DNA from 3 places in the Cytobacillus sp. MT66 genome. Region 1 is predicted to be linked to each of the others. Evidence: riboswitches for the same ligand, from Rfam matches in the RefSeq annotation. Region 1 holds a riboswitch; each other region holds the start of a gene.

Evidence for each region. Region 1 has a riboswitch for glycine ahead of AC1Q59_RS17335 (amino acid permease). Riboswitches for the same ligand answer to the same signal wherever they lie in the genome.
Region 2: it holds a riboswitch for glycine, as region 1 does, so the genes downstream of both, AC1Q59_RS14035 (trimeric intracellular cation channel family protein) here and AC1Q59_RS17335 (amino acid permease) in region 1, are expected to answer to the same signal.
Region 3: it holds a riboswitch for glycine, as region 1 does, so the genes downstream of both, AC1Q59_RS09140 (phosphoglycerate dehydrogenase) here and AC1Q59_RS17335 (amino acid permease) in region 1, are expected to answer to the same signal.

The regions. Positions count from the first base shown of each region.
Region 1 covers NZ_JBXAFB010000010.1:14,489-22,458, reverse strand. Annotated here, with positions in the region: gene AC1Q59_RS17375 (hypothetical protein) at 1-379, shown strand, start outside; gene AC1Q59_RS17370 (urease accessory protein UreH domain-containing protein) at 565-1,245, opposite strand; gene AC1Q59_RS17365 (hypothetical protein) at 1,438-1,632, opposite strand; gene glaH (glutarate dioxygenase GlaH) at 1,922-2,860, opposite strand; gene AC1Q59_RS17355 (DUF3870 domain-containing protein) at 3,202-3,531, opposite strand; gene AC1Q59_RS17350 (GNAT family N-acetyltransferase) at 3,648-4,100, opposite strand; gene AC1Q59_RS17345 (hypothetical protein) at 4,123-4,269, opposite strand; gene AC1Q59_RS17340 (hypothetical protein) at 4,313-4,519, opposite strand; glycine riboswitch at 4,866-4,967, shown strand; glycine riboswitch at 4,968-5,056, shown strand; gene AC1Q59_RS17335 (amino acid permease) at 5,113-6,501, shown strand; gene AC1Q59_RS17330 (YwbE family protein) at 6,599-6,796, opposite strand; gene AC1Q59_RS17325 (hypothetical protein) at 6,796-6,990, opposite strand; gene azlC (azaleucine resistance protein AzlC) at 7,197-7,910, shown strand; gene AC1Q59_RS17315 (branched-chain amino acid transporter permease) at 7,907-7,970, shown strand, end outside.
Region 2 covers NZ_JBXAFB010000007.1:51,639-59,608, forward strand. Annotated here, with positions in the region: gene AC1Q59_RS14025 (amino acid ABC transporter permease) at 1-219, opposite strand, end outside; gene AC1Q59_RS14030 (transporter substrate-binding domain-containing protein) at 291-1,121, opposite strand; gene AC1Q59_RS14035 (trimeric intracellular cation channel family protein) at 1,394-2,005, opposite strand; glycine riboswitch at 2,054-2,142, opposite strand; glycine riboswitch at 2,143-2,240, opposite strand; gene AC1Q59_RS14040 (hypothetical protein) at 2,390-2,812, shown strand; gene AC1Q59_RS14045 (molybdopterin oxidoreductase family protein) at 2,815-5,301, shown strand; gene AC1Q59_RS14050 (DinB family protein) at 5,368-5,829, shown strand; gene AC1Q59_RS14055 (VOC family protein) at 5,854-6,249, shown strand; gene AC1Q59_RS14060 (alpha/beta hydrolase family protein) at 6,343-7,641, opposite strand; gene AC1Q59_RS14065 (hypothetical protein) at 7,819-7,970, opposite strand, start outside.
Region 3 covers NZ_JBXAFB010000004.1:136,964-144,933, reverse strand. Annotated here, with positions in the region: gene AC1Q59_RS09145 (hydantoinase/oxoprolinase family protein) at 1-2,020, opposite strand, end outside; gene AC1Q59_RS09140 (phosphoglycerate dehydrogenase) at 2,224-3,423, opposite strand; glycine riboswitch at 3,541-3,621, opposite strand; ZMP/ZTP riboswitch at 3,809-3,888, opposite strand; gene AC1Q59_RS09135 (amino acid ABC transporter ATP-binding protein) at 4,010-4,753, opposite strand; gene AC1Q59_RS09130 (amino acid ABC transporter permease) at 4,764-5,432, opposite strand; gene AC1Q59_RS09125 (transporter substrate-binding domain-containing protein) at 5,495-6,325, opposite strand; gene AC1Q59_RS09120 (bifunctional 2',3'-cyclic-nucleotide 2'-phosphodiesterase/3'-nucleotidase) at 7,073-7,970, shown strand, end outside.

The sequences.
Region 1 (7,970 bases):
TACGATCAAGGCGTTTATTATTAATTTATATTTACCAGTTTACTTGCTTTTAAGTGTCCTATTTATTGTCCTGTTTGGTGTGAGAGTTCTGCCGGATCTAATCGTGGTTTTTCTAACTGCCTGTACGTATGCGGTTATTTGTTTTACGATTATAAAAAAGGCGATTCCTTTTTCGGAGGCCTTTGATCAGTACAATCAAGGCGGAAACGGAGTAATCGTTTTTGGTTTAATGCTGTTCGTTGCATTATTTGCAGGGCTGCATTTTGCCTTTACCTTGTTTACTTATGGAATTTATATCTATATAGGGATTGTAGTGATTTGCCTAGGCACCATTTGGAAATTAGCTTTTAATCTTACGTGGGAAAAGATTTACCGATGATTTAGGGGGGACACGGTGCCCCGTGTCCCTGAAGCAGAAGATCAAAATATTAAAAAGCCAAAGTTCCAAAGTTTTAAAAGGATCAGAGTACTAATATATTTATATGCATCTAGTTTCATAATCTTTGTAAGCAGGTTCTGAATGTTAATCATCCGCCTGAAAAATCAGGCGCTAGTACACCACTACTATTGTATCCATAGTTTAAATAACCCTTCGGTTACTCCTAAGTTGTACATATAATAAATCCCAAATACCGTACTAATGACTCCGGTAATCTGGGTAAGCATTTTATTCATGCTCAGCTTTTTGGCACTAAAAACAAATGGTATCCCAATAACTGTTGTAAACAAAAGCATTCCAAGGACCGTTCCCGCGCCAAATATAAAGATATAGACAGCAGCTTCCCATGGACTATTCACTGTGCTCATAGTTAATAGAACCATAGCGCCACTTCCGGCTAGACCATGAATAAAGCCAATCAACATGGATTTTAAATATGAGACGTTTTTGTGTTGGTGATTGTGCTTATGTATTTTTCCATCATGTGTGTGCTGATGCATACGGATTTTTTTAAGAGAAAGGATAGTCGCAATACCAAGATAAACCAGCATGATCCCTACTAAAAATTCTAAGGACATAGCCCATTTCTCTGGTATCTCGCCTTTCATAAAAATAAGAATAATACCGACAAGAAATAATGTTGCCGTATGGCCAATGCCCCAAAACACCCCGGCTAATGAGGACCGCAATAATTTTTTGCTTTGGCTAGCAATAGTAGATACAGCAATGACGTGGTCTGGTTCAATTGCATGCTTGATACCAAGAACAAATCCTAAAGCTAGAATAGATAAAAAACTTATTTCCATTCCTATATCCCCCTTTTATAGTGTGATAACAAATTATAAATACATATTTATCATTCTCTTCACCAACTACTTACTGGCGTTACCTGGAGGGGACACGGGGACAGGCACCTTGTCCACAAAAAAGGAAGGCGGGACACGGTCCCTCTGTCCCACCCCTATGTCATTTTCTATGATATTACGAAACATGGTTAATCAAAATTTGCTTGTATCCTCCACTTTTATGGAAGAAACCTCTCCACACTCTTTGCAAAATGTGTAAATCAGAGAAGAACCTGTACTAAACATCTTATCTATAGGCATAATCTTTGCATGACCATTGCTGATTTTTCCTTTAGCAAATAAATGACTGCCGCAAGCCTTACAAGACTCTTGGTTATTAAAGCTCATATTAACACCTCATAGTCTTTAGGGTTTGCTTTATGTTAATAATATTACCAATTTTCTAACAAAATACCAAGAAGCTGTATTGAGCTGGAGTCATCTTATTTTAATCCCCATTGGTATCGCTGGTGATTATACTCTTTCATACAGTTCTTTTATTATAAACGGGTTCTTAAATTAAAGACATAACAAAACCCGAATAATGTCCTCTTTTTAAGAGTGTCCATTATTCGGGCCATAGTTCATTGTTGAAGGTACCCCAATGAGGATCCAGGGCAGATCCTTTTTCCCGTTTTTATTGGTTAAATTGACCACGCTGACGAAGTAATTCGCGATTCAAATTAGGATCCACCTCAAAAGCAGCGCGTCCGTGAAGCCAGAAGATATTATTGACTACAACTAAATCGCCAACCGGAAGCTCAAGCTCTACCACACTCTCATCATTTTCCATTGATTGCGAGAGATCACGCAAATATTTCGCTTCTTCAATGTTTTCCGGATAAACAAACTGGTCGATGAAACACATACCCGGCTTGTTATGATAGTTAAAAAAGGTGGAACGTTGAATCTCTTGATCTACATTCTTGCTTGAAGGTGCTTTATAGGTGAATTTATGGCTGGCTAATGGATGGTTGGCAAACTTATCAAGCTCTTTCCAATCATCAAGGTGCAATAAACGTGATTCACCGCCGCGTGCATTTTCTTCTACCATCTTCATCATTAACAGCCAATCCGTTGGCTCCGTTACAAACGTGCCATCCGTATGGAATGTAAATAGACGGTATGCTTGGCGAAGATAGGAATCGCTGTTATCTGTATGTTTAACATTAAAGCACGCATAATATTTTCCTGACATCGCATCAAAGTTTGATGTACCGAGCAGATAAGCAATCGCCGTTGAGAATATAACGTATTCATCTGTATCCTGCGTAACACCTTTTAAGCCAATCGTAAATCCTCCAGATTCACGATCATGAACAATATTTCGGAGCAATTCCCCAAACTCTTCACCCACTTGATCCAGCAGAAGGGAAGCGACAATCAGACGGGCATATGGTGTGTATTCTAAATGCTGAACCGAGCAGTTTTCTTGTTTAACAGCCTCTAAAAATCCTTGAATAGCGTTTTCTGATAGTTCAATATGGTACAATCTATCTGTTTGCGGATGAATGTTAACCTCGTACATAGCTGTTTTTGTTTCAAACTTTCCTTTTTGCATTTCTAAAATAGTCATCTTAAAATTCCTCCCGTTGTGTTTAATTTTAAGTAAAAATATGGAAATTAGTGAAATATAAAAAGCCAGCTGCACAACTTTCCCTATGATCTAGGGATTCAGATGTACAACTGGCTTACATACACTTCGCTGCTCTATGTAAATAGAGTCATAGTGAATGGACAGTTTATGATTATTTATATTCCGTATTTCTAAGTGTTTCCAAGTATTTATAATCTATCTGCGATTCTGAAAGGGTACTTTTCAAAAGGCAGGAGTATTATAAATATTCAATTAATTAGTATGATACTGCCTTCAAATGAATCTGTCAATACTTTTTAAAGATTTTTACCTTATTAAACTTAACGCCTGTTTTCAGTGTGAATTTGATGGAAATGGAGGTCAAGATCCTTTAATGCCGCAATGAGGGCATTTGTTGCCTTGCCGCGATAATAGGTTTGTATCTCTTTTATTGCATCATCCACACCGTCTTTTAAACTGGTACCTCTTAATATGCGTCCAATAAATTCGCGGCCATGTTCTGTAGCTAAGGTACACGATGCTTCTAATATTACACCATATTTCATATCAACTTCTGCCGTAATCGTTAATGTTTCAAAGACATTCTTTGCTGCCATTCCTTGTGGCAGACGAGAGTGGCCTGCAATAAAAATTGTTTTTCCATTAAACATTTATAGATCTACCTCTTCCAAGAAATTTTTAAATCGATGTGGCTTCTTTTAAGTTTAACGGTTCTGGTATTCTATTAACAACTTCAAAGTAGCTGTGACAGCATAAGATTCTATTCTTACAAAGTTGTTTGATAAATGCGGGAACTGGCTCCCCAGGGGTGGTAGCCTGTGCCAATGTTTTCAAAGCCATATTTTTCGTAGTAGCCGATGTGATCGGTGCAGAGATAGAGATGAGCAAAGCCGCCTTTTTTGGCGTCTTCCTTTGCCTTTTCGAGTAAAACAGCACCATAGGCATGGCCTCTGTGTTCCTCCTCGATATATATCGAGCTCACCCAAGGATAAAGGTCCATGCGGCTGATAAAATCATTGGTGATCAGGCCGGCACAGCCGATGATTGCCTCTCCGTCGGTTAATAAATACCATTGCGGCAATGGCTGGGGAGATTCAAGGCAGGAGGTAATGCAGTCTTTATACACCATCTTGTTTTGTTCACTTGCCCATTTACTTTGGAAATACCGGATTGCCCGGTCCGTCCATTCGGGGCTTTCTTTTACGGAAATGATTTTCATTTTTTGCTCCTCTGACTATTCATTAATGAAACAGACGAAATATCCAGGCGATGGCATACATGGGTACGCCGACAATTAGCATCCCAGCCAAAATGTAGCTGAAGCCTTTGAGCACAGCCTTAAGAATATCATAAACAGCCCCAGCCAGGTCGTCCACAAAACTCCTCAATGTAAATCCCTCATTTCTGAATAACGTTACGCATGAGTCTTGATCAAGCGCTATTTTTCTTCGAATGAATATACTTCTGTGTCAGCATTCCCGCATTATACACGGAAAAAATCATCGCCAGGAACAGGCAAAGGCGGGGGAAATCGAATTCTCCTCCACCCGAAAGCTCTGTATAGCTGAAAGAATGATAGATAAATGCAATGGCTACAAAAATGGATAAGATCCATTGTGCTTTTAAGGACCTAATCATGGCAATCCTCCAAAATCATTTAATTTCTCCTTATATGTCAGACGATTAACTTCCGGAAAGGTTCCATTAAATTTAATGATATACTAAAAAAGAATGCTCACTGATAAAAAATATTCCAATCCTTTAAAATTGTTTATTTATTTTTAAAAGTGTAATATAATAAATTCACAAGTCTAACTGCATTAATATATAGTATTATCAACTTAAACATATGAGGTAATGCTGCAAAATTACCAAAAATTGATATTTCAGGAAAATTATTACTGAGAAATATAATTTTTAAGATTGTTTATATAAATCTTTCAGAAATGTATTTTTAAATAAAAATACATTCATATAATTGCGGATGATTATATTGGGAGAGAGCAAGGACTATCGCCACCGAAGGAGCAAGTTCCAAAAAATCCATTGGAATAAATCTCTCAGGTAAAAGGACCAATATAGGACGCTGCTCTGGAGAGCGCAATACATTGCCACCAAAGAGGACCCATCATATTTTTTGGGAGAAACTTTCAGGTAAAAGGACAGAGAAGGAAACATTAGACTTCTTCTGTCCTTTTTTGTTTTTTAAAAAAACAGAAGAGGGGAATTGTATGCAGGAACAAACATTAGAAAGAGGTCTAAGCAACAGACACGTACAGCTCATTGCTATTGGCGGCGCAATCGGAACAGGGTTATTTCTTGGAGCAGGTAAATCAATTCATTTAGCAGGACCATCGATTTTGTTTGCCTACATAATTACAGGCCTTATTTGTTTTTTAATCATGCGGGCCCTCGGGGAACTGCTCTTATCCAATTTGAACTATCACTCTTTTGTTGATTTTGTTAGAGATTATTTGGGAGATATGCCAGCGTTTATAACCGGCTGGACCTACTGGTTCTGCTGGGTATCCATCGCCATGGCTGACTTAACTGCCGTGGGCCTCTATACCCAGTATTGGTTTCCAAACGTACCGCAGTGGATGCCGGGATTAATTGCGCTTGTCATTTTGTTATGTATGAACCTAGCCACTGTCAAACTTTTTGGCGAAATGGAGTTCTGGTTCGCACTGATTAAAGTTATCGCTATTCTAGCACTGATTATTATTGGTATTATTATGATTATTAAGGGCTCCACAACAGATTCAGGGGCAGCTAGCTTTACAAATCTGTGGGGCCATGACGGCATGTTTCCAAATGGAATCAATGGCTTTATTCTCTCATTCCAGATGGTCGTATTTGCGTTTGTAGGGATCGAGCTTGTCGGACTGACAGCTGGTGAAACGGCAAATCCGGAAAAAGTGCTTCCTAAAGCCATTAATAGTATTCCTATTCGGATTATTATCTTTTATATTGGCGCACTTGCTGTCATTATGAGTGTTTATCCATGGGACGCAATCAACCCGTCGAAAAGCCCCTTCGTCCAGGTCTTCGTGGCCGTCGGGATCGCTGCAGCTGCGGGGATCGTCAATTTTGTCGTCCTCACATCCGCAGCTTCGGCATGCAACAGCGCCATTTTCAGTACAAGCCGAATGGTGTATTCACTTGGAAAAGAGAAAAATGCCCCTGAGAAACTGGGCAAACTAAATGCCCGAAAAGTACCTACTAATGCATTATTCTTTTCAACGGCAGTCATTTTAATCTCAGTTGCCTTGAACTACGTGATGCCAGAAGGGGTATTCACACTGATTACCAGTATTTCTACCGTATGCTTCATCTTTATTTGGGGGATTACGGTCATCAGTCATTTGAAATACCGCAAAACAAGGCCTGATCTGGCAAAAACAAATAAGTTTAAAATGCCGCTTTATCCACTTTCCAATTACTTAATCCTTGCATTCCTGGCATTTGTTCTTGTTGTCCTTGCGATTGCAGAGGATACTCGTGTTGCCTTATTTGTCACACCTGTTTGGTTTATTATGCTGATTGCCATTTATAAGACGCGGAAAACAGATGTGAATCAGGAAGAACAGGCAAATCAGGAAACAATCGTGGAAAATTAGGAGGAAAGGAAAGAAATAGTCAGCGGGCAGTAAATGATAAAACCAATGAAATTTTAAAGGCATTCAGGGAAAACAACCCTGAATGCCTTTTTCGCTTTTATTTAGAGTGAATCTCCTGGACGCGTCCTATCTGCCCATCTGTTAGCCTGACTTTAATACCGTGGGGATGGCTGGCTGATTTGGTGAGAATATCTTTTACAATGCCCCTGGTCAGCTTTCCCGTTCTCTGATCCTTTTTTAAAACAATATCAACGGTCAAGCCCGGTGATATGTCTTTCCGATTCTGTCCGTTCATTAGACACCCATTTTTCTGCGGGTATTGCTTGGTTTCTTCGTTTGCTGGCTTTTCATTTTTTTGGCTGAAAGATCAGCGTTATTTCTTCCTTTTCCAGAAGAGGATTGATTCTTTTTGCTTTCAAGCTGCTGCTTCATTGCTTCTTTTAGGCTGATCTTTTTTTTCGGTGCTTCGGATTGCTGATTCTCTGTCATAGGGAATTCTCCTTTATTGATATGATAGTTAATCCAGTATAATCTATTTTTGCTTATTTATAAAAGAGCAAAGAATTAAACTGTCAAAAGGGAGCCACCGATAGAAGCTAAGACAGATAATTGTAATCCATACAATTTTGGGATTCATTGTATGGATTTTTTGTGATAAGTTTATATAAATTTCAACTATTCAGGAAGTGAACAACATGGAAAATAAGAATAAGATGGGGACGGCCTTGCGTGCAGCTTTTCCGTTTACGGTCCCGATTTTTGCAGGATTTTTATTCCTGGGAATCGCCTATGGAATCTATATGAATTCACTAGGATTCAGCGCTATTTATCCGATTTTGATGAGCCTGGTCATATTTGCCGGTTCCATGGAGTTTGTTGCAGCGAACTTATTACTTGTCTCCTTTAATCCGATGAACGCGCTGTTTCTAACGTTAATGGTGAATGCCCGGCATTTGTTTTACGGCATTTCCATGCTAGATAAGTACAGGGGTACCGGAAAGAAAAAGTACTATTTGATTTTCGGCATGTGCGATGAGTCTTTTTCAATCAATAGTACGGTTAATGTACCAAAGGGTGTAGATAAGGGCTGGTTCATGTTCTTCGTAACACTGCTCAATCAGTGCTATTGGGTTTTAGGATCAGCGATTGGCGGCCTATTCGGATCTTTTATCAAGTTCAATACAGAGGGGTTAGAGTTTGTCATGACAGCACTCTTTGTCGTCATATTCATCGAACAGTGGATGAAAGTGAAGAAGCACCAAAGCGCGCTGGCAGGTCTTGGCCTTTCCGCTGTCTGTCTGATCATTTTTGGCGGGGATCAGTTTATTATTCCCTCGATGATCGCCATTCTAGGAGTGCTCACATTGCTTAGAAAACCATTGGAGAAAGTAGAGGTTCATGCCGCATGACAATGAATGTAGCGCAGCAGGTTATTACAATTGCCATGGTGGTTTTAGGCACTATGCTTA
Region 2 (7,970 bases), on a different contig from region 1:
TACAAATAATTGCAGTAATAGGGGAGTGCCGCGAATGACCCAAATATAAAAGCGGCTCAGCTGTGATAGAAGGGGGTTCGATGAAACCCGGCCAAGTCCGACAAAGATTCCTATGATACTTCCAAAAATCACACTAATTACGGCGATTTCAATTGTGACTAATGCCCCTTGTAAAAGGTAAGGCAAATAGGTTGCCGTAAAGGACAAAAATTCGCTCATTGTTTAAACCTCTCCTTTTAAAAGTAAAAACGGATAAATCGGATCAACGATTTATCCTATATCTGTCTGTATTATTGTTTTGTAATATCTGAACCAAACCATTTTTGGCTGATGTCACTTAATGTTCCATTACTTTCAAGCGTTTCGACAGCCTCTTGCAAGGATTCCCTAAGCTCGGTATCACCTTTTCGAACGGCAATTCCCATAGGCTGAACATTGAATGCCTCGCCTGCTACTTCAAATACCCCGGGTTTTGTCGTCATATAATATCGGCCAATCATTTCGCCAACAACTCCAGCATCTACACGCCCAAGTCCCATGTCATTAAATACATCTGTAGTCAAATCATATTTTTTTACTTCTTTAATCCCGTCAATGGATTTTACTGCTGTTTCACCGGTTGAGCCCAATTGGACACCCACATTTTTTCCTTTTAAGTCATCAATTGTTTTAATATTTAAAGGATTGCCGGCTTTAACAGTTAACACTTGTCCAACGCCAAAGTATTCCACGAAATCGACTTTTTTCTTTCTTTCATCCGTTACATTCATGGAAGAGAGAATGATGTCAAAACGTTTCGCATCTAAGCCGGGAATAATTCCATCCCATGCGGATGGGACGAATTTGACTTTCACCCCAAGTTCCTTTGAAAGTGCATTAGCAAAATCAATATCAAAACCGACTAACTCATTTTTTTCATTACGGTATTCCATTGGCGGAAGTGTATCATCTAAACCAATGGTAATTTCACCTTTTTCTTTAATTTCAGCAAGTGTATTACTGGCAGATGAATTTTTTTTCTGTGTGTTTTTCGATGTGTCAGGCAGGTTAGGCTGTGTGCCGCAAGCCGCAACCATTAAAGCAAGTGCAGCAATAAATAGTAATGATAATGCTTTTTTCAAGGCTGAATCCCCCTAATATAGCTTTAGTGCTTTATTTATTTAGCATAGTAAAGTATTTTGATATAACTATTCTATTAAAATAATAATGGAAAAGCAAGATGATTTTATGAAAGTTAGCATTTTTAAAATATTGGAAAATAATAAATGGGGACGATGTGGGGGATATGTAAAACAGCGTATTAAAAAAGCTGCACTAAAGTAAATCATGCAGCTTTATTCATTCTTTTGATGTTTTAGATACAAAGACCAAACTGGAGTGCAACTGCAGGTATCTAGTTCCCTTGTAATTTATTAATCTTTCTAGCCGGCAAGCACCAGCCAAACCGATGTGAAGCAACACGTAAGATTAAGATCATAACAAAAATAGCATATAATAGATAGCTATCCTCTGCCCATCCCATACCGATGATAAATCCAGCAATTATTCCCCAAAAAATATATATATCCTTGCGAAATACCATTGGTTTCTGGTTAGCCAATACATCGCGAATAATGCCTCCTCCTGCTCCGGTAATTGCAGCAGAAAACATAGTAGCCAGTAGTGGCAGATTCATCATATGTGCTTGCAGCCCGCCTTGAACAGAAAAGGCAGAGAGTCCGATAGCGTCAAAAAGATTCCATTCATTCAATCGATGAACGGCATCGTCTGGTAAAAGAAATACAATCGTAATGGTAATAAGCGCAATAATAAATAGAGTAGTCTGCTGCCATAATTGGCTAATTGGAATCCCAGTCAGCAGGTTCCTAATAGCCCCTCCGCCAAAGGCAGTAATTAATCCTAGAATATAAATACCGATGATATCATACTTTACTTTCATCGCAGTAATGGCTCCGCTTATCGCAAAGGCAATGGTCCCAATCACGTTCAATACATCCCAAACCATAATAAACCCTCCAATCAATAAGTCCATAACAAAGGACAGAGAAACCTGTATGTCTCCTCTGTCCTTGTACCTGAGAGTTTATAACCTATTGTTGGAAGGTCTACCCCTTGGGTGGCTTGAAGCGCTCTCCAGAGATGCGTCCCATTGTGGTCCTTTTGCCTGAGAGATTCATCTTTTTTAAAAGATTTTCCCCTTCGGCGCCGTCTATACACACGGTCTCTCCCACAGCAGTCTTTCGCAAGTATTTTTTTTGATATTTATACAGTAGAGGACGACTGCTTGGTTTGTCAATAACCAAATGACGAATACGGTATTTTCCCTAATTATGGACATATATATGTTGAGAAATGGCGCTTTTATCCTTAATAAGGCGGTGAAAACATCATGAATCAGCATATAGCACGTATAACACAGATTTTAAAGGTCCTCACAGAAGAATCTCCTGCCAGCAAAAACCCTATCGGATTTAGACTAACTCCCCTCCTGCTGGAGATGGACTGGACAGTCAAGCATATCAGCCATCTCCTTGAAAAAGAAGATCAGAATAAAGAAGATCTTAAACAATATCTTTCCATTCTATATCGAGATGATGAAGCGGCTGACCCTTTAATACGCAGCTGGGTTCGGGCAGCTAGGTGGATGGATAGCCCCCAACTGCAAGAAATAGTCAGAAGAAGGCAGCTTTATCAGTCTTTAAAGGAAGAGTTAACAAGTATGGTTCCGGACGTTCAGAGCATTTTTGGAAAGTATGAAACCCGATATATTATCCCTCCATTATTCAGGGGCAAGGAAAGGAATGATGCGTAAATATGTCATGGAACAATGAATCCAGAGTGGATATGAATGTGTATTCCCAAGGGGAAGTTGATAAATGGGCCTATAGCACCTGCAATATTTGTTCTATCGGCTGCGGATGCTATATAGCTGTTAAGAATAATAAAATTGTAGGGATTAAGGGAAATGCCGAACACCCTATTAATAGAGGAAGATTAGGCCCAAAAGGAGAAAATCAATGGTACGCGAATAACAGTCCAGATCGGCTGCTTACGCCATTAATCCGCAAAGACGGTACGCTTGAGCCAGCCTCATGGGAAGAGGCACTTAACGTGCTAGTTCAAAAAACAAAGGAGGCCTTAGAGCGCCACGGGGGGAATGGGGTGGCGATTTATTCCACCGGCCAGTCCACGATTGAAACCTATTACACGATTGCGAAGATCGGGAGAGCAGGAATCGGCTCTCATCTATTAGATGCCAATACTAGACTGTGTACGGCTACAACTGAATGGGCTCTTCTTCAGTCCTTCGGTGCTGATGGCGTTCCTGCTTCCATGGAAGATGTCGATTTGACCGATACGCTAATGCTCTTTGGACATAACCCAGCCGAAACTGGAACAGTCCTGTTTGAAAGAATCATGAAGCGAAAACGTGAGACCGGCTATCCGTTCATGATTGTTGTAGATGTAAGGAAAACTTTGACCGCAAAGGAGGCAGATTTATTTTTACAGTTAAATCCCGGTACCAATTTAGCTTTGTTAAATGGAATTATTCACCTTGTGATAAGAAATGGCTCTCTTGACCACGAATTTATGCAAAATTATACAATTCATTTTGATGAGGTGAAAAGATCAGTTGAGCTATGGACGCCTGAGCTTACTTCTCAGGTAACAGGGGTGCCGGTGGAACAGATCAAGAGGGCAGCTGAAGTGCTTGGAAGGACACCTTCTCTAGTATGTACCACTCTTCAAGGTGCCTACCAAAGTGTTGACGCTACAAGTTCGTGTGTGGCGATTAACAATTTGCATTTGATGAGAGGGCTTATAGGCAAACCGGGAAGCGGTCCCTTCCATATGGCTGGCCAGCCAAGTTCTTCTTCCAATCGAACGGTAGGAGGGGTAGGTACCTACCCAGGAAACCGGAACCCAGATAATCCTAAACATATTGAAGAAATCGCCCATTTGTGGAATGTGGAAGAGAAGCAGCTCGAAGTAGGGCCAGAGAAGGGCATTGAGGAAATTATTTATTTAATGGAGCAGGAAAAGATAGGGCTCTTTTGGAATATTAATACGAATCCCATGGTTTCCCTTCCTAATCGAAAGCGTGCAAAGAAGGCCTTTGAGAAAACCTTTGTAGTTGTACAGGATGCATTCTTGACCGAGACGACAGAAGTGGCCGATCTCGTGCTGCCTGTCGCTATTTGGGGAGAAAAAGAAGGGACAATGGAAAATACGGACAGGACGATTAATCTGTTAACCAAGGCTGTGGACCCGCCAAATGGAGTTCTGTCTGACTTTGAAATCCTGCTTGAGTTCGCAAAGCGAATGGACTTCAGGGATAAGGAAGGCAACCCGCTGATTTCATATAATACTCCAGAACAATGTTTTGAAGAGTGGAAACGGGTCTCTAAAGGGAGACCGAGTGATATGTCCGGCATTACCTACGAAAAATTAATGAAATACAATGGCCTCAGATGGCCCGTCAATGAGGAGCATCCTCTGGGAACCCCAAGGTTGTATACGGATTTAAAATTTCATACAACCCCAGATGATGCGCAAAGTTATGGGAAAGTGCTATTTACAGGAAGGCCAAGGACAAGGGAAGAGTTTGAAGATCTTCACGCCAATGGCAGGGCCATCATGTATGCTACCCACTATGTTCCGCCGGCGGAGCACCCTAGCGGGGAATTTCCGTTTTGGTTAACGACAGGCCGTCTTGTGTGGCATTGGCATAGCAGGACGAAAACCGGGAGATCACCCTATCTTCAAATGGTCGCTCCTCAAGGGTATGCAGAAATAAATATTGAAGATGCTCAAAATTTGGGGCTGATTCCGGGAGAGGTTGTCAAGGTTTCTTCACCAAGAGGGAGCATTAAGGTTCCTGCTAGAATTGTGGATACGATCAAAAAGGGTGTGGTGTTTGTCCCGTTTCACTTCGGTACATGGGAAAACAATGAAGCGGCCAATGAGCTAACCGCTGATTTTACAGACCCTCTATCCAAGCAGCCGACCTTTAAGCATGCTTCCTGCCGAATTGAAACACTTAGGAAGCGATACCAAATCAGCTCATCCGTCACCCTTTTGCATGTTGCGGATGAAAATCGATTAACATTGGAAGAGCTGGCAAGAGTCAATCGAATGATGCCACCCTATAGAGCAGATATTGGCAAGGTGGTGGAGGTGCCGCTATCAAGAGTTAATGTGGAAATACCACCGTATATGCCATATCGGAGCATAGAAAAATTCCCATCGTTTAAACAAGCAAATCTTCCATATACACGGCTTGATCTTGAAAAAGGATAGGCCTTTTCCTTTTTAAAGTCCAGATAATTTATTCTCATATTTCTCGATTAATTGGGGGTTTTAGGTATGATTCCTGAAAATGAACTGCGGTATCATCACTGGGCGAATGTCCGGCTTTTGAAACAAATTAGCCATCTGGATAGCGAAGTGTTTATTAAAAATGTAAAAAGCGTTTTTCCGTCTCTTTCAGCAGTTTTTGAACATATATACAATGTCGATCAGCTGTGGATACAGAGGATGCTGGGAACTAATGACATAAGCCAAGGGATTAAGTTTGAGACGCCACTTATAGCCGTTCAGTGCTTCGAAAGAAACTTTCAACAGCTGATGGAAATTAGAACTAAAGGGGGGATGGTTTACTATCAAAATTCGAAAGGCAAGCCATTTCAAAACAAGATTGAGGAGATTTTGAGGCATCTTATCAACCATGGGACTTATCACCGCGGAAATGTGTCCGCTATCCTCCATCAATTAGGCGAGAAAAGTATTTCTACCGATTACATCTTTTTTTTAAGAGAGACGGAATAACATTGTTATGAGGAGAGCTTGAAATTGAATATATCACGATTGGATCACCTCGTTCTTACAGTGAAAAATATCGAAATAACCTGCCTGTTTTATGCTAGAGTCCTAAATATGAAAGTAGAAGAATTCGGCGGCGGAAGAAAGGCATTAACATTCGGGACGCAAAAAATCAATTTGCATGAGTATGGAAAGGAATTTGAGCCAAAGTCTGCATTTCCAACACCAGGATCTGCAGATTTATGCTTCATTACAGAAACGCCAATAGAAGACTGCATCGTGAAGCTTAGAAATGAAAATATAGAAATCGAGGAAGGGCCCGTTACGAGGACTGGGGCACTAGGTCCCATCATTTCCCTCTATTTCAGAGACCCTGATCAAAATCTCATAGAAGTTTCAAATTATCTATCCTTGAATCAGCCTTAGGGTGTTCTTTTCGGAGGTTTTTTCTCCAACCGGCAGCTTTAAGGAAAAGGCTGAAATATACAAGCTTATTTATATATTTCAGCCATTGATTCTTCAATAAGTGTCTTTGGGAGTGAATGGCCCAATGCCCTTTAATTCATAGTCGAAAAATTGAAGAATGAGCTTATTTTCAGTCTCGATGCAATAATATTTGTCAATGTCGGCTTTTCCGCCTTGCAGAATGTTTGCAAGTATAGGGGAGAAGAGCGGCAAATCGGTTAAGCTAAGATGTTTTGCACCTTTAAAATGGACCGTATAGGCATCTTTGAATGGTTCATTATTGAGTTTATTCGCTGTATAAGTAGAGTTGCTGTTGAGCTGATCCCAAACATCGTCAGAATAAATGTTGAGAAGCGGGGTTGTAAAGGGCACGCTTTTTGCCACAAAATCATTCATCTCTTTCTTATAGTCAAGCTCACTAAAGAAAGGAGCATCAATATTTACAACCGCACCTATATCATCACGTTCTCTTTCAAGCCAAACACTGGCTGCGCCGCCCATTGAGTGCCCGAATACACCAATTTTCTCTGTATTAATAAGCTTGTAAACGGGGGTATTGTCACTCTTGGCTTTCTCAAGTATCGTATCGATGACAAAATTCATATCATCTGTTCGCAGCTTCATCCATTTTTGAATAAGACCATACATTTCTTCTTTCGTGTAAATGCCTTCTTTATTAAGATTGCTGATTTCACGGTTATAATCCGCATTGATCAAAGCCATTGTTCCATCATCTGATGCAGTATAAAAGGAGTGATAGGGATGATCAATTGAAACGACTACATACCCGTGGCTGGCAAGCTCTGTATAAGCTGAGGTATTGCTCGCCTTTATTCCGTATGCTCCATGTGAAAACACCAGAAGCGGAAATGATTCATCTGCCTGTTTGGGATACCAGAATTCTACGTTAACAAATCTGTTTTTCCCCGTATCAGTAAATTCCTCACTGCGGCTTTTGTCAATATAGGTGTAAGCAGCAGTTGTGACTTTATATTCACCTGTAGCTTTAGGTGCTTTATGCTGCGGAAAAATAATGGCAGGTGTAAGGGCAAATACGGTTGCCAATATGGCCAAGGCCGATTTCCACAAAACTTTAGATGTTTTGTATTGCTTGGTATTTGTTTTGTTGCGGATAAGTGAAACCGTTCCGAAAACCGCCAATATAAAAAGCAGGCAAGCAAACATAATCCAGCGGAAGCTCCAAACAATCACCGATAAAAGTGTAAGAATGACAAATGCCGTAAATAGAGCAATCCTAATCCAATTTTTAAATTTTTTGTGGTTCTGTTTCGTTACGATACAGTAGACGGCAAAAGCAATCTCCAAAACCAGCATCATCAATAAAATCCACATAGCAGCGGCACCTTCTCTTTCGTCTCATTTTTATAAATTCATCATAAAAAATGGCGGGAAAAGTGTATATAGAAAAACAGTAAGTTGCCGTTTTGAGCAAATAAGATGCAAAAAAAAGCAGTGAGCTCTCTAAGGCTCGCCGCTTTCAAAATCTATAGAGATAATTTTATTGCTTTCTCATATAACGTCATTTTTAAATGCCTTTAATTTTTCATTCATTTTTTGAGCCTCTTTTTTATCAATTTGCCATGATAGGAGCCGAACTAGGGTGTAGATCACGGCAATTTGCAGTGCCAAAATGATAACATCAAACACACTGTCCACAATAG
Region 3 (7,970 bases), on a different contig from region 1:
CAGCATCTATTTCTCCAAACCAATCAGGGAGAATGACAACTGTTGTATCATCCTGTTCTACGATAGCAGGACCTGCCACACGCTGTCCGTATGCTAAATCTGTTCGCAAATAAATTCCAGCAACATATTCTTTTCCTTTAATCATAATTTTTCTATTTGAGGTAACAGCTGGTACTGTAGTCTCTTCCTTTAATGATTCCCTAAATTCTGGTTTCGGTGTATGACCAATAATCCGGACACGTAAGTTTATAATTTCTATACTTGTTTTTGGATCACTGTGTCCATACTGCTTCTGGTGAATTTGATGGAATGCATCCTTTATTTCTTGAAAACCTTGCTGGTCAAGCCACGAAATCGAAATTGGCAACTCAATTTCGTAAGCTTGTCCTTTGTATCTTGCATCCAATGAGTAATAAATAGATGTCCCTTCTAATATAGAAAGTTCTTGCTGCTTTATCCATCGTTCAGCATCTATTGAGAGGCGAGTAAAATCTGCTTTTAACTCGTCCGCTGTTAGTTCTTCAAGTAGATCCTGACGGGATGAAACAGCATCATAAATGAAATCCGAAGTTAATGATCCTAGCGCACATAAGGTACCCGGACTTGGCGGGACAAGAATATTCTTCGCTTGAATTTCTACCGCTAGGAAGTTAGCGATCACAGGTCCAGCTCCGCCGAATGCCAGCAAGCTAAATTCCCGCGGGTCAAAGCCTTGCTGTTCCATCACACTGCTAAGCTCTGTATACATATTCGCTACAGCAACTTGAATGATCCTATCTGCCGCTTCCTGAACACCGGTTTTTAAATACTCTGCAATTTGGCCAAGTGCCTTTTCGGATTTTTCCGGGTACAGTGGAAGATTTCCAGCAGCAAAACGATCCGGATTCAAGTATTGACAAACAAGAAATGCATCTGTTAAAGCTGCTTGATTTCCTTCACCATAGCATGCTGGTCCAGGACTTGAACCCACTGACTCTGGGCCAACCTTAAGCATTCCACCATTATCAATCCATGCGATAGAACCTCCACCGGCACCGATTGAATAGATGGCAACGGATGGAATCATAATTGGTATGCCAGCAATTTCATTTGTTTGAGTAAATGTTGCCTTTCCTTGCTGAATAATCGAGATATCGGCACTTGTTCCACCAACATCAAACGTAATAACGTTCTCAAAACCTGCAGATTCAGCAACCCTAATAGACCCAATTACCCCTGCGGCTGGTCCAGAAAATAATGTTCGCACAGGAGCAGCCCCCGCTGTTTCAATATCCATCAGTCCCCCGTTAGATTGGGTGATAAACGGGATGGCTTTAAGTCCTTCCTTGGAAAGCCTTTCTTTCAATGTATCAAAGTATTTTTTCACATTTGGCTGAATATAAAGATTAGCTGATGCCATAACCGTGCGCTCAAACTCACGCATTTGTGCCCATAGTGCAGATGCCATAATAACATCTAACTCTGGGGCCCTTTCCTTTACTCTTTCAAAAGCCATTTTTTCATGAATTGGGTTTTTATAGCTGTGCAGAAACGAAATGACAATCCCCTGAATTCCTTCCGAGACCGCTTGATCCACTGCTGTATCAATTCCTTCTAAATCTAAAGGCATTCGCTCTGATCCATCATGAAGCATTCGTTCTTTGATTGGAAAAGTATACTTTCTTGGTATTAATGGCTCTGGCAGCCTCGAGCGAAAATCATATGGGACTGGCAGTCTCAGTCTTTGCAGTGAGAGAATATCTCTAAACCCTTCTGTTACAAATAAAGCTATTTTTGCTCCTTTTCGTTGAAGCAAAGTATTTAATCCTATGGTCATTCCATGAACAAAATAGGATATCTGTGCCGGTTCTATCCCATCTTTATTCAATAGGGCCAGCCCATTTGAAATCCCTTGAGCAGGGTCATGTGGGACAGTCGGAGTTTTATAATTAAAAAATTTGCCGGTCTCCGCATTTAACAAAGTTAAATCAGTAAAGGTTCCTCCAATGTCTATACCTAACCGGTATTGATTTTTACTCACGTAAATTGCTCCTAACTTTTGTAATTTTTTATTCTGAATTTTGAACGTATTTAATTATACTATACCGATAGGATTAATTATAGTCTAAATTCAATCGGTTCTGAAACCAATAATTAGGTGGTAGTGGCCGCAAGTTTTTTGCAAAAAAAAAAAGAAATGAACCCTAAATAATAGGCTCATTTCTTTTCAGTAAGTTAGGTGGATTAAATTAACCTTACTTTCACCATTCCTTCAATCTGATTGATATTTTGCTCTAGGGAAGAAGCTACTTCCTGGTATACAGCATTATCAATATCAATAATTGTGTAGGCATAATCGCCGCGGCTTCTGTTTACCATGTCTGCGATGTTTAGGTGATAACTAGATATTGCAGATGTAATTTTTCCAACCATATGTGGAATGTTTTGATGGAAAGCCGTAACACGTTTTTTCCCTGTATATGGAATGGCAGCATTCGGGAAGTTCACAGAGTTTTTGATGTTACCTGTCTCAAGGAATTCCTTTACTTGGTGAGCTGCCATGATCGCGCAATTTTCCTCAGATTCAACTGTAGAAGCTCCGAGGTGCGGAGTTGGGATGACGTTTTTCATCTTCAGTACATTTTCATTTGGGAAATCTGTCATATACTTGCCTACTTTTCCACTTTCAAGTGCAGCAGCCATATCGTTTTCATTCACTAATTCACCGCGAGAAAAGTTCAAGATATAAACATCATCCTTCATTAAGCTAAAAGTCGCTTCATTAAACATCCCTCTTGTATCATCTGTTAATGGAACATGGACAGTTATATAATCAGATTCAGCAAATAGCTGTTCGATGGTCATCGCCCGCTGGACTTTACGAGATAGCTTCCAGGCAGTATCAACAGAGATAAATGGGTCAAATCCAATGACATCCATATCTAACTCTATCGCATCATTCGCTACAAGAGCTCCAATGGCTCCTAATCCAATAACGCCTAGAGTTTTACCCTTAATTTCCTTTCCAACAAATTGCTTTTTGCCAGCTTCAACAAGCTTTGGAACTTGATCACCTTCGCCCTCTAACGTCTTAACCCAGCTTACTCCGGCAAAAAGGTTGCGAGAGGCTGCCATTAATGAAGTCAGTACCAATTCTTTTACTGCGTTGGCATTGGCACCTGGGGTATTAAATACAACAATTCCTTGCTCCGTGCATTTTTCGACTGGAATATTATTCACGCCCGCTCCTGCCCGGGCAATGGCCTTTAGTTGATTGCCAAATTCCATTGCATGCATATTAAAGCTGCGTACAACAATGGCATCAGGGTTCTCACTGTCATTATCGATGGCGAAGTTGTCTGTTTTAAAAACTTTTAAACCGCTTTCTGCAATGTTATTTAAAGTCTTTATCGTTTTTATTTTATTTACCGTTGTTGTGCTCATTTTCATTCTCCTCGTTATCGTATATTTTCAAATTAGGAATCTAACAAAAATAAAAAGAGACTGGTGTTCACCAATCTCATCAAAAAACAAATAAAATAACAAATAAAATAATAAATTTGTTATTCTTCTGTCCTTTTGCCTGAGATTTTGAACCCTTCGGCGCTGCAGTTAACCTGCAGTCTCTCCAGAAGCCGCTCCTGTCATAGTGTGACCCATAACATTCAAAGCCTTCTTCATATTTAGTTTAAAATAATGTAAGAATATTAATAATAAAATAATTACGAAAATCTGTACTTATACAATAATCCAATTTTATCACTTTATCAACCATTAATTTTGCAGCCATCCCCTCCAATAAACAGAAAGAGGCAAGGGATAAATCCCTTACCTCTGCCCAGGCGAACGGCTAATCGATACTATGTGCTCCCCCACGGTTATCCGTTTTCGCCAGTTACACATAGCCTTTAAATTGATTTCATCATATCAGATTATTTATAAATCTTCAACCAAAAATTTTTGCAAATACGCGGAGATCTCTTGTTTTGGAATAATCGGGCATCATATTTTTATAATACTTTTAAAACCTTTATCCTATCTGACTTATATAATTCTTTAGAAACATCTTTGTTCTTAAGTTTTTCGTATTGGTGAAAAATTCATCCGGGGTTCCTTCTTCGATGATTTTGCCGTCTGCCATGAAGATGATGCGATCTGCTACATTCCTGGCAAACGCCATTTCATGTGTTACGACGATCATTGTCGTATTTTTCTTAGCCAATTCCTTCATGACATGTAACACTTCTTCAACTAATTCCGGATCTAATGAAGAAGTTGGTTCATCGAATAAAATAACATAGGGGTCTAACGCAAGTGCCCGAGCAATACCTACTCGCTGCTGCTGGCCACCGGAAAGAGAAGCAGGATAGCTATTTTCTTTGTTAGATAGCCCGACCTCAGCAAGAAGGTTTTTCCCAATTTCCTTGGCTTCGTCTTTTTTCATTTTTCTTGTAACAACGAGTCCTTCCGTCACATTTTCTAATGCCGTTCTATGTTTAAAAAGATTATAGTGCTGAAAAACCATTGCTGTTTTCTTTCTTAGCGAAAAAACATCCTTATTGTTGAGATTTTCAGCATCTACTTTTGTACCATCAATTTGAATCACACCTTTTTGAGGCTGTTCGAGAAAATTTAGACAGCGTAAGAAAGTAGATTTCCCTGACCCAGAGGGGCCGAGAATCGCAATCACTTCTCCCTGATTGATCTCAAGATTAATCCCTTTTAAGACGGCATTTTCCCCATAGCTTTTGTAAAGATTTTCAATTCTAATCATTGCCATCCTCCTATCTATAAGGCTTTTCAACTTGCCATTCTACTTTGGATTGGATATAGGTGAAAATAATGGTTGCCGCCCAATATATGAGCCCGACTGCTAAAAATGCTTCTAAAAACTTATAGGTAGCCGCTGCTTCAAGCTTTGCATGTGCTAACATATCCGTTACACCTATCGTGAAGGCAAGTGATGTTTCCTTAAATAGAATGATAAAATAGTTGCCTGTTGGCGGTATGGCAATTCGGGTTGCCTGTGGAAGAACAACCCTAGTAAAAGTTTGCCAGCGTGTCATACTCACAGAAATCGCTGCTTCAGTTTGCCCTTTATCCACTGCAGTAAAGGCCGAACGGAAAACTTCAGATAGATAGGCTGCATTTCTTACACTCAATGCTAATATCACTGCCGTTACTGCATCCATCGTACTCATGGAAGGGAAAAGCTGTGGGAGTCCGAAATAAAAAATAAAGATTTGGATTAATGAAGGGACCCCTCTAAAATAGGAAATAAGCATAAGGGAAACTGGATAGAGCACTTTGACTTTATTTTTAATAATAATGGCAAACAACACACCTATTACTATTGCAAGAATAAAGGAAAAAACCGTCATATATAGAACGATTGGCAAATATTTAAGTATACTGGGAATCAGTTCTACCATATAACTAAAATCAAAATTCATGTTGACACCACCACCAATTTCTCCCGATCTTTTTTTAAATTAATAACCGATAGTTTCATAACTTATGGAGTTGTAAAATCAATTTCACTCCACTTATCTGAAATTTCCTTTAACTTCCCTGAATCTTTTAATTCCTGAAGTGCTTTATTAAACTCTTCAATAAATGCTTTGTTCTCCTCAGTTTTTACAAATGGAAAGGCATGGTCTGTAGAAAAAACAGGTTCATCCGAAGCAAGCTTTAAAGGCAAACCCTCCTTATCTATTCTAGAAACTGCTGTAATTTTGCTATCAACAAAGGCATCCAATCTGCCTAATGCCACTTCACTATATGTGCCGCTTACATCCTGATATGGTTTGATGTTTATTTCATTGCCATTCTCTTCATTCCATTTCTGTACAAATTCGTGCATATTATTTCCAAGTAAGACCCCTGCATTTTTTCCCTTCATGTCTTCAAGTGATTGGATATCATTTCGGTCATCTTTCACAACTAAGGTAACCCCAGAATATGCATATGGATCAGTAAAATCATACTTAGCTGAGCGTGTCTCCGTGATCGCAATTAAGTTTGCAATTGTATCAATTTTGCCATTATCCATCATTCCAAATAAACCAGCAAACTCAGCAACGGTCCATTCTACTTTATAGCCTAATTTTTCCCCTACTGTTTCTAACACCTCAACATCATAGCCTTCTAAATTTCCATCTTTGCCTTTAGAGACAAATGGCGGATAAATACCTGATGTTCCTACTCTTAAAACCTTCTCTTCACTAGACTTATCACTAGATCCATCTTTTGAAGTTGCAGCTGTGTCGTCATTCCCGCATGCAGCAAGTAAAAACAGTGTCAATAGTAAAAATAAATTAAGGGCATTGAATCGATTTTTTTTCATTTTTCTCAGTCACCTATCCTTCAAATTTTGTTTTAAAAAAGATCACTTTTTTCAGCGTCAAGAGGTATCACTAAATATAGATTTTCCAATCAAATTACTTGGATTTATTCCCTAAAAAAAAAGCGTTTTATTTACAGTAATCCCATCATTTAAATAGGGTTTATATGTAAAAATAAAAACATTCCTTCCACATTCAGAATGCATGAATTAATGTTTATACCCTTGTCTATGATGTAAATTACCTGCCAGTCTCTTGGCACCAACTCCTTCGGGCGATAGCTGAGACTATTTCGTGCCAATCCCACATCCCTTATGAAAAAGAAATTTTCCTCATAATTATCCGACTTTATTGAAAATTATTTGTATTTAGGATAGTACAAAATTAAAGATTGTGCAACAAATAATTTTGGAAGATCTTAGTGAGGATGCCTAGAATCGTGATATCAAATGAAAAGGCTCGAAATTAGATCGAGCAAATAAAATATAAACTTGTATTTACAATTTGTGCTTCACTTATAAATGATCGTTTAATTAACATACCCCTCCTGCAAATTACCCGTGTATTTATTCCTGATACATACAAATTTACCAATTCTAAAGATAAGTATAATTAATCAATTTACAACCAAGGACCGAAATCTCTATTCCTATTTACCTGGTATTCAAAAAATTTACACTATCTTAAAATTTATTTTGCTATATTTTTTTAGAAGCTATTACAAAAAAATATAGAAGGATGCGTGTTAAATGAAATTTAGAATCAGAAACAGGGGCAAGAAAATATTGTCCAGTACACTTGCAATTACTGTGTTAGCCACGCCATTTTTGTCTGGGAATGCCATGGCTGCAACTCCATCTAAAGGCAAGGTCCAATCACAAGTTGAGCTTCGCATCATGGAAACAACTGATGTTCATACAAATCTATTAAGCTTTGATTACTACAAAAATAGTGCAGCTCCCAAACTTGGATTGGCTAAAACTGCAACTCTAGTTAAAGAAGCAAGAGCAGAAGCAAAAAACTCTGTACTTGTGGATAATGGTGATCTTATACAAGGGAATCCTCTTGGTACATACAAAGCCAAAATTGATCCTTTAGAGGAAGGAGAGATACATCCGGCTATCAGTGCCATGAATTTAATGGGCTATGATATGGCGACACTTGGAAATCATGAGTTCAACTACGGGTTGGAGTATCTAGACGAAGTATATGATGATGCCAACTTCTCTTTTGTAAATGCAAATGTATATGTAGATGATCACGATAATGACCCAACTAATGATATTAATAAATATACCCCTTACAAAATTGTGAATAAAAAAGTTAAGGATGAATCTGGGAAAACAAATGTCATTAAAATTGGATATATCGGATTTGTTCCTCCGCAAATTAATGAGTGGGATAAATCTAATCTTGATGGAAAGGTCATAACTAAAGGCATCGTGGAAACAGCTAAAAACTATATTCCTGTGATGAAGGAAGCAGGAGCAGACGTCATTATTGCATTAGCCCACTCAGGTTTTAGCGGAAATGAAGCAAATACCGAAGATACAGTCTATGCTTTAAGTAAAGTACCGGGTATTGATGCGATTACATTTTCACACACTCACAAAATCTTTCCAGCAAATAATATAGACAGTCTAGATA